DNA from 2 places in the Paeniglutamicibacter sp. ZC-3 genome. Region 2 is predicted to be linked to the other one. Evidence: predicted binding sites of a transcription regulator. Region 2 holds the regulator's gene; the other holds the start of a gene.
The links. Region 2 encodes HspR, which represses chaperone genes until heat shock. Its sites were predicted from a motif close to AAGTTGAGTCNNNNNGACTCAACTT; they were not measured.
Positions count from the first base shown of each region.

Region 1: the regulator HspR is predicted to act here: its motif matches at 3,434-3,458, upstream of OIU93_RS16210 (ATP-dependent Clp protease ATP-binding subunit).

Region 1 covers NZ_JAOYTG010000018.1:45,982-52,286, reverse strand. The annotation lists gene OIU93_RS16225 (acyl-CoA thioesterase) at 1-522, opposite strand, end outside; gene OIU93_RS16220 (NAD(P)H-dependent oxidoreductase) at 634-1,188, opposite strand; gene OIU93_RS16215 (M23 family metallopeptidase) at 1,443-2,249, opposite strand; cyclic di-AMP (ydaO/yuaA leader) riboswitch at 2,484-2,677, opposite strand; gene OIU93_RS16210 (ATP-dependent Clp protease ATP-binding subunit) at 3,475-6,033, shown strand; gene OIU93_RS16205 (matrixin family metalloprotease) at 6,236-6,305, shown strand, end outside.
Region 2 covers NZ_JAOYTG010000011.1:15,059-21,363, forward strand. The annotation lists gene dnaK (molecular chaperone DnaK) at 1-353, shown strand, start outside; gene OIU93_RS12340 (nucleotide exchange factor GrpE) at 369-929, shown strand; gene OIU93_RS12345 (DnaJ C-terminal domain-containing protein) at 1,120-2,085, shown strand; gene OIU93_RS12350 (heat shock protein transcriptional repressor HspR) at 2,183-2,623, shown strand; gene OIU93_RS12355 (alpha/beta hydrolase family protein) at 2,620-3,552, shown strand; gene trmB (tRNA (guanosine(46)-N7)-methyltransferase TrmB) at 3,609-4,979, opposite strand; gene OIU93_RS12365 (YccF domain-containing protein) at 5,062-5,469, shown strand; gene OIU93_RS12370 (VOC family protein) at 5,616-6,083, shown strand.

The DNA.
Region 1 (6,305 bases), on a different contig from region 2:
CGTCGGGGAGGCCAGGAACCTGAACTTCTCGCGAGGCGCGGTGCCGGCCTCCGTGTACTCCTGCGCCAGCATGGCCTGGCGGATCTCGGCGCGCGCGGCCACGCGGTCGGCCGCCCCATGTGCCAGTTGGGCCGCTGCGGCATCGGCCGGCTTCCAGGGCGGGACCACCTTGGCGCGGCGTTGCTCGTCCATTGCCACGAAGACCAGGATGCAGTCCATGGCGGGCTTGAAGACGCGTTCGCGCACGTCGGCGGCGTCGACGGTGACCACCACCTGCATGCTGCTGCGCCCGGTGTGCACGATCCGGGCGGTGACCTCGATCAGGTCGCCGTTTTCGATGGGCCGGGTGAAGTGGACGTTCCCGACGTAGGCGGTGACGCAGTACCCCCCGGAGTAGCCGACGGCGCAGGCGTAGCCGGCCTTGTCGATCCACTCGAGCACGCGCCCGGCCTGGACCGTGAGCCCGTCTTCGGAAACATCGGTCGGTGCGGCCAGGAAGCGCAGCGTCATCACGTCGTTCATGTGCCAATACTAGCCATGTGCCGCCGCAGCAGACGCTTGTGGCCGGCACCCGAAACAGGTACCGGCCACAGGTGCACTCTTCGACCCCGAAGGGTCAATGCCATTTCTGGACTAGTTGCTTTCGGCGGCGGCGCGGATGCCCTCGAGCACTGCCGAAACCTGGCCGACAACCTCTGCGTCGTCCATCGGGTGGGTCTCGGCGAAGCGGACCAGCGAACCCGGGATGGAGAGCTTGACGTCTTCCAGCACGGTGGCGCCGGCGATGCCGACGGCCTTGCGGGCCTCGTCCTGGGCCCACACGCCACCGAACTGGCCGTAGGCGGTGCCGATGACGGCGGCGGGCTTGCCGAAGACGGCACCGGCGCCCATCGGGCGGGAAAGCCAGTCGATGGCGTTCTTCAGCACTGCAGGCATGGTGCCGTTGTACTCGGGGGAAACCAGCAGCAGGGCGTCGGCCGCACCGGCGGCTTCGCGCAGCGCGACGGCAGCAGCCGGAACCTGTCCCTCGACGTCGATGTCCTCGTTGTAGAACGGAATGTCCTCGATGCCGGCGTAAAGGTTTACCTCAACGCCCTCAGGGGCGTTCGCGACGGTGGCCTCGGCCAGCTGCTGGTTGGTGGAACCGTTGCGGAGGGAACCGACGAGGGTCAGGACGGTGGTTGCCATAAGAGGAAGTCTCCTGTTTTTTCGGGGGGTGCTGCTTGATGCGTCAATCAATGTCAACCACGCAATGGGCATCTCGATTCCCCACACGGCCGTGACGAGCAACACATTCTTGGATGCTCGGAAGCGGCCGCGTAGGGAGAATCGTGGGCGTTCTTGCGGTCATTGCCGTGGTGATCTGGATCGTTTCAGCTTTGCAGGACGCCTTCTCGAGGTATACGAAATGAAGTCCGCCAAAAATCGGCGAGTCCTGGCCGTTATAGCCAGCCCTCGGGATTGACCCACTTGCCGTTGACGATGACCTCGAGGTGCAGGTGGGGGCCTGTTGAGTTGCCCGTGCTGCCAGCCAGGGCGACGACCTCGCCGCGCCCGACCTTTTGTCCCACGGACACCTTGAGGGCCGAGTTGTGGTTGTAGCTGGTTTCCAGCCCGTTGCCGTGGTCGATTTTGACGCGGTTGCCGGAGTGGCCGGCCCATTCGGCCTGCACGACGGTGCCGGCGGCGCTTGCCTTGATCGGCGTACCCATGGGAACTGCGTAGTCCAGGCCGTTGTGGTTCATGTACCCCGGACCGGTCGGGTTCTTGCGGAAACCAAAGCGCGACGTCAACCGGATGCTGTCCACCGGCTGGGCGAGCTTGGTGACTTTTCCGGTGTCAGCGGTGGCGGCGGGCGCCGGCTTGGCGTCCTTGGCGACCTTTGCGGCGGCAACGGTCGTGACAGGGGCCGGCTTCTTTTCCTTCTTTTCCACCTTGATGAACTTGCTGGTCACCGAGGCGCGATCGACCGTGAGCTTGTCGCTGGCCGGGGCTTTGACATCCGCGACGGCGGTCTGGGCGACGCGCTGGGGCTCTGGGGCAACCTCCTCGGCCTCCTGCGCGGGGGCGGCAGCGAATGCCAGGGCGGACACGGCGGCGACTGCTGCGAGCTTGTGCGCCAACCCGAGGCGGGGGCGCCGGTTCCGGGGGGCGAACTTCCGAACGCTGTCCAGTTTGCCGGCTTCCGCAGGCATCGGCAGGGGCACCGACTGTGCACCAGATGCGGAAGGGACTTCGGCGGCGGCCATGGATGAAGCGTCCGGGGCCGCTCCATAGCGGAGGCTTGCCACGAATCGGCGGCCGGCATACTCCGTGTCATTCGGGGATTGCGCGGAATCCGGGACCGCGCCGAGTGCGCGGCGGCCCGACCGCCGGGAAGTGTTTTCGCCGTTCGCGATTTGCTCCATGGAAGCGTTGGCGGGCTTGGCATCAACGGGGCCGGACGCGCGGCGGCGCGCGGAATTATGGTGCTGGGTCAAATGATTACCTCTCATGTATCGCCTGCGAAGTTAGCTGTCGGATTCGAGTCATGAGATTAACTCGGCCGAGCCCACCAAGGTGGACTCAACTTCACCCCGAGATCCATGGTGCAAGACCAGGATCGGTTGATTGGGTCCTCCGCCCCTACCGGGAATTTTTACTCCGCGATCCGCCGGTAGGGTTGGGCGAACCGGATCGGGACTGGGTTGCCTAGATGCGACCCGATGTAAAACCCTACGAGGGTAAATACAAAAGTTACAATTCCGTTATCAATCCATGCGGCGGACAAATACGTGGATGCCGACACCGGTCGATGGCTCTCGCTACCTCGATCCCGTATACCCGCACAAGTGCGGACTTCCGGCCCTTTCCATGGTGACTAGGAGCCCGGTCGGATGGCGTCATAGTAGGGCTGCGCCAGCAGCCCGGATTCCATCTGGATGGCAATAGTCAGGAGCTCCCCCGGGACGGTAGCTTAAATGTGATCAAGTAGACGGTGGGCCCGGGCTCTGCGGCGGCGCGGATGGTGCAGTCCAAGCCGGTCGTCGGGCTGATTCCCTCCATTGCGGATCACCACGCCTTCAACCAGTTGCGGATAATGCGGCAGGTTCAGTAGGTGAAGACCCGCAAATCCATCCTGGGTTGGACCTTCTTCCTTAACGGGAACATTGTGGCCGCGGCGAAGTCCTTGTTGATGGACAGGACTATCACCTGCCTGCGTCTCGGCGTGCGGAAAAGGGAACACTGGCACCTCCACGCCTCGGGCAAGAAGGACCACCGTCCCCCACCAGCCGCTTGCCTGAAGGGCAAGCGGCTGGTGACACCCTGAAGCAGGCATATTCCGTGCTGCCGTGCTGAAAGCATCTCCAGGCCGTCGCCCCCGGCATCTCGCCGTCGGCGAACATTGCCCCGCCGGAATCATGCCCGGGAATATCCTGTTGGCATCCGCGTTAACTTGAGCCAAGAGCACTCAAGTATCCAATAGGAGGAAACATGCCAGCATTCTTTGGCCCATCCGGCGCCGGCAACGGCTCTTTCGAGGATTTCCTGGCGCGCTACCTGCAAGGCCAGCGCACCAGCCGCTTCGGGCGCCCCGTCGACATCACCCGACTGCTCAGCCGCCACACGCACGAGGTACTGACCCGTGCCGCGCAATTCGCCGTTGAACACGGCCACACCGACATCGACGCGCTGCACTTGCTGCGCGTGATGCTCGAGATCGAGCCCGTCGACGAGGCCCTGCGCCGCTCCGGGGCCGACGCCGGAGCGATTGCCCGCGACGCCGAACAGCGCTTGCCCGAATCCGGGCCGCGACACTCCGAATCCGCTCCCGCGCTGACCCCATCGGCCCAGCGCGCCCTGCTCGACGCCTACCAGGTCGCCCGCGCCTTCGGCTCAACCTACATCGATCCCGAACACCTGTTCCTGGCGTTCGTGCTCAACACCGAATCCCCGGCCGGGCAGGTGCTCGGCGCCGCCGGAGTCACTCCGCAGACCCTGCAGGCCGCCGCCGAGGGTGCCGAACAACAACGCTCCGGTTCATCTCCGACCCAGCGGAAATCCGCCGAGGCCAACCAGCCCGCCAAGGGTGAGACGCCACTGCTGGAGAAATTCGGCATGGACCTGACCGCCCGGGCCGCCGAGGACGGGCTGGACCCGGTGATCGGCCGCACGCAGGAGATCGAGCAGACCATCGAGATCCTGGCCCGGCGCACGAAGAACAACCCGGTGCTGATCGGCGAGGCCGGCGTCGGGAAAACCGCCGTTGTCGAGGGCCTCGCCCGCGCCATCGTCGCCGGCGAGGTGCCGGATCAGCTGGCAGGCAAGCGCATCATCGCGCTCGACTTGCCGGCCATGGTCGCCGGCACCCGCTACCGCGGCGACTTCGAGGAGCGCCTGACCCAGACCATGGACGAGATCGCCGCGCAGGACGGGGAAGTGATCGTCTTCATCGACGAGCTGCACACCGTGGTGGGCGCCGGCTCAGGCGGCGAGGGCTCCATGGATGCCGGCAACATCCTCAAGCCACGGCTGGCCCGCGGCGAACTTCACCTCATCGGCGCCACCACGCTGGCCGAATACCGCAAGGTCGAGAAGGATCCCGCCTTGGAACGCCGCTTCCAGCCTGTGACCATCGGCGAGCCCTCCATTGAGGACGCCGTAACGATCCTGCACGGATTGAAGGAAAGGTACGCGCAGCACCACCGGGTCACCTACACCGACGAGGCGATCCGCGCCGCGGTGGAAATGTCGGCCCGCTACGTGACCGACAGGTTCCTGCCGGACAAGGCCATCGACCTGATCGATACCGCGGGTGCCCGGCTGGGCCTCAAGCGCGGACCGGGCATCGACACCGTGGCGCTGAAGTCGCGGATAGCCGAACTCGCAGCCGCCAAGGACCGCGCGGTGGCAGAGGAACGCTACGAGGACGCTTCGCGTTTGCGCGACGAGGCCGAGGAAATCTCTGCCCGGCTGGCCGAGACCGAGGAGTCCGGCACCGGCACCGCCGACGCGGTGGTCGACGAAGCCCAGATCGCCGAGGTCATCGCCCGCGCCACCGGCATCCCCGCCGCGCGGCTGACGGAGGACGACAAGGAACGCCTGGCCCGTCTGGAGGACGAGCTCCACGACAGGGTCGTCGGGCAGGACGATGCTGTGGCTGCCGTTGCCAAGGCGGTTCGCCGCTCCCGCACCGGGATGGGCGACGAAAACCGCCCGGTCGGCAGCTTCCTCTTCCTGGGCCCCACGGGCGTGGGCAAGACCGAGCTGGCCAAGGCGCTGGCGGCCTCGCTCTTCGGCGACGAGTCCGCCATGGTGCGCTTCGACATGAGCGAGTTCGGCGAGCGCCACACGGTCTCGCGGCTGGTCGGCGCCCCTCCGGGATACGTCGGCTACGACGAGGCGGGGCAACTGACCGAACGCGTCCGGCGTCGCCCCTACTCGGTCGTGTTGCTGGACGAGGTGGAGAAGGCGCACCCCGACGTGTTCAACCTGCTGCTGCAGGTGCTCGACGACGGCCGGCTCACCGACGGGCAGGGCCGCACCGTCGACTTCCGCAACACCGTCATTATCATGACCTCCAACCTGGGATCCGAGTTCCTGGCGAGCCGAGGCGCCCCGCTGGGCTTCGGTAGCGATTCCGGCACCGGCTCCGAGCGCGAGCTGCGCGCCAAGGTCATGGGCCGGCTGCGTGAGACCATGCGTCCGGAGTTCCTGAACAGGATCGACGAGACGGTGCTGTTCCGCAAGCTGGAGGCGGAGCAGTTGCGCGGGATCGTGCGGCTGCAGTTGCGCCGCACCGAGGCCCGGCTTGCCGCCAACGGCATCGGCCTCGAGGTGGACGAGGCGGCTGTCGCCTGGATCGCCGCCGAAGGCCACGAGCCGGAGTTCGGCGCCCGCCCACTGCGCCGGGTCATCCAGCGCGAGCTCGACGACAAGGTCGCGGACCTGTTGGTCTCCGATGAGTTGGCCGCGGGAGGCACCGTGACGGTGACAGCCGACGAATCGGGCCTGCACGTTTCGGCCGGCCGGGAAGCTGCACTCGCGGCGTAGCCGGGAAGGAAGCCAAAGGGGGCGGGAAGAATTTCCCGCCCCCTTTGTCGCGTCTTCGGCCTATGCTGGGTTGTGTGGGGCTGGGGAGCCCCGCACAGGCACAAACCTTGGGGGTTATATGCCACGCGAGAAAAAATGGAACCGCAATCCCTGGCCTGCAAACCAGGATCAGCGCCCGCGGAGCGGGAGGGTTCCACCATGGGTGCTTGACCAGGAAGCGCGCCGGGCGGCAGCGCTACAACCCCGCAACCGCGCCACCGGGCGAAAACGAC
Region 2 (6,305 bases):
AGGACAAGAGCCGCCGCGAGGCAGCCGAGACCCGCAACGCGGCCGAGCAGGCAGCCTACTCCGTTGACAAGCTCATCAAGGACAACGAGGACAAGTTGCCGGAAGAGGTCAAGACCGAGGTCCAGGCCGACGTCGACGCCTTGAAGGCAGCCCTTGAGAAGCAGGACAACGACGACGAGGTCAAGACCGCGTTCGAGAAGCTGCAGGCTTCGCAGACCAAGCTGGGCGAGGCCATCTACTCGCAGGCACAGAGCGAAGGCGCAGCAGCCGACGACGCCGAGGCACCGAACGCCGAGGAAGACATCGTTGACGCCGAGGTCATCGACGAAGACGACGAAAACGTCAAGAAGTAAAGGGGCGCATCGACCATGTCAGAGGAAAATCACGACGAGGCCACCTCACACGAAGAGGTCACTCCCGTTGACGAAGCCCATGACTCGGGCGACGCGTTGAGCCAGGCAGAAGCCATCCTCAATGAGGCCGGCGGCGAGGCCGGGGATCAAACCCCGGCCAGCGACAAGGAAGCCGAATTGCGCGAGGACCTGTTGCGCCTGCAGGCCGAATACGTCAACTACCGCAAGCGCGTAGAGCGCGACCGGGACGTGGCACGCGAAAACGCCGTGCAGTCGGTCTTTACCAACCTGCTGCCGGTACTCGACGACATCGACGCGGCTCGCCTGCACGGGGACCTGGTCGACGGGCCGTTCGCTTCGATCGCCAACAAGCTCGACGCGGTGCTCGAGGGCCTCGGCCTGGAGCGCATCGCCGAGGCCGGCGTGGCGTTCGACCCGAACGTCCACGAGGCACTGATCCAGCAGCCGAATGCGGAGATCTCGGCGGACCATGTGGCGCAGGTGCTTCGCCCCGGGTTCAAGAAGGGTGACCGCATCCTTCGCGCAGCCCAGGTGATCGTCTCCCTCGGGGAGTAGGCACCAACACGCGGCACCTGCAGCAATGCAGGTGCCGCACCCCCCACCAAGGTGCGGCGGCTCGCAATGGTTCCAGAGATGGAACCAGCGATCCGCCGCATACTTGGTGGATCCAACATCACGGATTTCTCCCTGCCACGATTGAGCGGCGGGTGAGCCACAAGGATTTTTACAGCAAAGGAGGCGCCCAGTGGCAAGCCAGGACTGGGTCGACAAGGATTTTTACACGATTCTTGGCGTCTCCAAGGACGCCAGCGACGCGGACATCAAAAAGGCATACCGGAAGATGGCGCGGAAATACCATCCGGACACCAACTCCGGGGATGCCGAGTCCGAACGAAGGTTCAAGGACATCACCGAGGCCCATTCGGTGCTTTCGGATCCCGAGGACCGCCAGCAGTACGACGCCATCCGTGCCATGGGCTCGGGGGCGCGATTCAGCGCAGGGGGCCACGGCGGGGCACCGGGCAACGGCGGCTTCGAGGATGTCTTCTCCAACCTCTTCAACAGCGGAGGCGGGGGCAGCCGACGCGGCGGCCAAGTCCCACCCGACTTTGCCGACCTCTTTGGCGGCGGCGGAGGGTTTGGCGGCTTCGGACAACAGGCACCTCGCAAGGGCGCCGACCGAACTGCAAGCACCACGATCTCCTTTGCCGGTTCCATGAAGGGAACCACCATCGGCCTGCGCGAGGCCAATGGCGAGGTCATCGACGTGCGGATTCCAGCCGGGATCAAGGACGGGCAATCGGTCCGAGTCCGCGGCAAGGGTTCGCCCGGCTCCGCCGGTGCCGGCGACCTGATCGTCAAGGTCAACGTCAAGCCGCACCCGGTCTTTATCCGCGAAGACAACAACATCCGGATCCACGTGCCGGTGACCTTCGACGAGGCCGCCCTGGGCGGGCAGATCGAGATTCCCACGCTGACCGGCGAGACCGTCAAGCTAAAGGTCCCGGCTGGCTCCTCGAATGGCCGCACCTTGCGCCTAAAGGGGCGCGGGGTGAACACCTCCAAGGTCACGGGCGACCTGCTGGTCACCCTGGATGTGGTGGTTCCGCAGAACCTTTCCAAGGAAGCCAAGGCGGCCGTCGAGGCCTTCGCCGAGGCCACCAAGGCGGAGAACCCACGCGAGAGCCTGCTCTCGCGTGCAATTCTCTAGTTATCGATCGCCCCGTGCCGCCCGACAGCGGCACGGGGCGCTTCGCAATGCCAGGAAATTGGCTACGGTGGATGACAATAATTGAAAGGCAGGGATCATGGGCAATGACAGACTAAGGCCGATCTTCGTCATTTCTGTGGCGGCCGACCTGGCCGACATGCACCCCCAGACGCTGCGCCAATACGACCGGCTGGGTCTGGTTTCGCCCTCCCGCCAAGGCGGCAAGCAGCGCAGGTACTCCGAACACGATGTGGACTTGCTGCGGGAAATCCAGCGGCTCTCCAAGGACGGGGTGTCCCTGGAGGGCATCAAGCGCATCATGGCCCTGGAAAACCAGGTTGCCGCACTGAGATCGAGGGTCGGTGAACTGAGCAACGAGGTCTTCGCCCTGCGCAGCGCCCGCCAGGCGTCCGGACTCGGACGCGTCTTTGCCGCCGGCAGCACCGGCGACGTGGTGTCGCTGGCACGGGGCCAACGGCCGCGCGGCCGCAGCCAAGCCGTGGTGGTGTGGAAGCCGCGGGGCAAGCAGCTTCCATGAACAGCAGCGATGATTCGCCACTGACTTCGGGTGAGAGCTATGCGCAGCTCTCCGCCGCTGCCCACGACCGGTTCGAGGCGTTGTGCGCGATCCGCGGCCGGCTGGGCACGTCCCATCGCCAGGGCCTGGACGGCACCGCCCATGCCTTGCGCCGAGGGTCCATGGACCCGGCCATTCCGTCCCGCCACCTGCTGTACCTTGATCTCTCCGCCAGGGAACCACTGGCGGCCGTCGCCGTGGGCGACCTGGACACCGCCACCCACGTCACCTTCCAGCTCTCGGGGACAGGGATCCGGGCACGCAACGCGTTGTGGGGCAGCGTGCGGGAGGCCGGACAGCTATACCTGGAACAACAAAAGGTAGGGGTCGCCGAACCCGCGGTCGTGGCCTGGCTGGGATATCGAACACCGAACCTAACCGGCGCACTGCTGAACACCGCGGCGCGGCGCGGGCTGCAACGGCTGGGCCAGGACCTGGCTACTTTCGTCCGGCTGCGTCCCGACAAGCCGCACATGGCGGTGGAGGCACACTCCTATGCGGCGACCCTTGCGGCACAGGTGCTGGACGCGGAATCCGGGCGCGGGCTTGGGGCCCAGGCGCTGGCCATGATCGGTTCGGCCGGGATTCCCCGGCACTTTTCGCGGGATCCGGGCCGCCTCAACGTGCCATCGGCCAACATCTACGAGGCGATCGCCGAGGGGGACTACCTGGCATGGCTGGGGCGCACCTTCTCGGGTCGCAAATTGCTTGCTGGCCATGAATTCAACGTCGGACCGAAGCCGGGGCTGGGGTTGCACGCGGCCCAGGGCCACAATACCTCCCAATTCCGGGACGACAAGCCGTCCTCGACGAGGGGTTATCGGGATCCCGACACGCTTTCGCTGCGGAACCTGGCGCTGATCACCACCGGACAGGCACCCCTGCCTTAAACACGGGAGGGCGGTGCAGGGCCCAAACCCCGCACCGCCCCGGCATGGCGCTGGTCCTAAAGATCCTTGCGGTATGCCAGGTCGAAGATTAGCCGACCGGCCTTCAACGCCTTGCCCTCGAAGCTGGTCAGCGTGCGGCCCTCAAAGCGCGGGGCCCAGCCACCGCGCCCATCCGTGAAGCCGGGATCCCGGTCCTCGTTTTCCAGGCCGAGGCGGCGGACCCTGGTGAGGTTGCTGTCTTCGCCGGACAACTCGCCCGGGTGGAGGTTGGTGAATGCAGGGGCAGCGTCGAAGACATCCCGTATCTGCTCGGCATAGTTGGACCAGTCGGTCGCAAGACGGACAACGCCTCCGGGAATCAGGACACGTTCGAGCTTCTGGACGAAGGTGTCCTTGATGAGTCGGCGCTTGTGGTGGCGGATCTTGTGCCACGGATCGGAGAAGAACACCCAGATCTCGTCGGCCGAGGTTGCCGGGAGCATGGAGTCCAGGACCTCCGGGGCGTTGGCCTGCACCGCACGCACGTTTGTCAGTTCGTTGTTTTCCACCCGGACCATGAGCGCAGCCAGTCCGGGCCGGTAGACCTCCACTGCCAGGAAGTCCTTGTCGCGGTTCTCGCTGGCGGCAAATGCCATTGCCTCGCCCAGACCCGAACCGATCTCGACAATGAGCGGTGCCGTACGGCCGTAGAGGGCCTGCTGGTCGAATTCGTAGCCTTCGGCCACAGACGTGTCGGCCTGGTTGCGGGGTGGCTCGATGATGTACTTTTGCGCAGTGCGTTCCCAGGCATCGGCGCGGCGCCCGTGCAAGCGGCTGCCGCGGCGGACAAACGACACTGGTTCGGTTTGGTAAAAGCTGAGGTCGTCGACGGCGCGGCCGCTGACCGGCGCCTTGCGTTCTGGGGGAATGCTCATGTAGTTAAGGGTAGCGAACTTCAGTGTCCCACTTTCCCGGACTTCCACTGGCCGGGCTTCTCCCGCCGCGGCGCGGGCGTAGGTCTCACCGGCACCAAGCCCCGCGGGGCCCATGAGCTCGGTGATGGCGACAAAGGCGTACTCCTTGGAGCGCAAACCGGAAAGGATCCTCGGTACGGCGGCAGTGTTGCGGTGTTTCCAGCCAAACGTGTCGACATCCAAAGAGACCCCGGGGGCGCCCGCGGGCCTGTCGCTGATGGAATGGCACGCACCGCAAGGCGGGCGCAGCAACGTCGCGGATGGGACGACGGCCTGGAAGATCATGTCATTGGTGCGGTCAATCTCACGTCGGATCCGGGACGAGGACAACCAGGTATGAGGGCGATGGTTCCAAGGGGTCGAACACCTGCCCGGTCTTGGATCCGTGCCCATAGTCAACACAGGCGGCATCCAACAATCTCCTACGCGTGGCCCGTGATTATCGAATACCCAGGGGGCTTCCTTCCGGATCATTGGAAAGCGTCACCGAACAATGGGGGATGGCTCAGGGTGTTACCCCATGGTGTGCCCCGGCCTCCAGGGAGAGACTTGAATCATGCGAAACACTCTTTCCGTGATCCTGAATATCATCTGGCTCGTTTTCGGCGGCATCTGGCTGGCGCTGGGCTACGTCCTGGCCGGGATCATTTGCTGCCTGCTCATCGTGACGATTCCCTTTGGCATCGCGTCCTTCCGCATTGCCCTGTATGCGCTGTGGCCCTTCGGGCGCACCGTGGTGGACCGTGGCCAAGTAGGTGCATTTTCAACCATTGGAAATGTCATCTGGGTGTTGGTGGCCGGCATCTGGATCGCCATCGGGCACGTCGTGACCGCGATCCCCATGTTCGTGAGCATCGTCGGCATTCCGCTCGGTCTCGCGAATCTGAAGATGATCCCGATTTCCCTTATGCCCCTGGGCAAGGAAATCGTTCCGAGCGCCCGATACATGCCGATGTCCCGCTGAGACCCGCGATCGCCGTATGGCGGCGGAGCGGAGTATCAAACTTCAACGACGGATATCGGCGCCGCCCCTTGTATCTCGAAGAAGCGATTTCTAGTCTGTGGTTGTGAGAAGCAACGCCAATTGTCGACTGGATGAGGCCAAGACCGATGAAAGACCTGATTAACTGCCTGTGGTTCGATGGACAAGGGCTGGAAGCAGCCCGGTTCTACACCGGCATTTTCCCGAATTCCCGGATCGTTTCACAACTCGACATGGATACGCAGGGGAATCCGGTGAACGAGCCGCTGACAGTCGAATTCAATCTCGATGGACGCCCCTTCGTTGCACTAAACGGTGGCCCGCTCTTCAAGTTCAACGAAGCCATTTCCTTCCAAATCATGTGCGAGGACCAGAGCGAGGTCGACTACTTCTGGGACAAGCTCACCGACGGTGGGGAAGAAAGCCAGTGTGGTTGGCTCAAGGACCGCTTTGGCATGTCTTGGCAGGTCGTCCCGGTTCGCATGGTCGAGTTGCTCAGCGACCCGGATCCGGAGGTCGCCCGAAGGGTGGTCGAAGCGTTCATGCCCATGAGGAAACTTGATATCGCGGTTCTGGAGGCCGCTGCCAAGGGATAAGTGGACGGCTGACCTTTCAGGTGCCTCTGCGCGTGGGCCGGGTGCAGAGGAGGCGCTCCTCTGCGTGATCGCGACCGTGGGCCCAGAGGCACGGTCGTCTTGAACAGGTCCGCGTTTTATCCGGCACGGGCACCTTGCCCTGGGCATGCCGACGCACTTCCTGCCCTGTCCGCGTTTTCTGCGGCGGACCGGTGGCTTCCGAGCGAAGGGCATGGCCGGTCC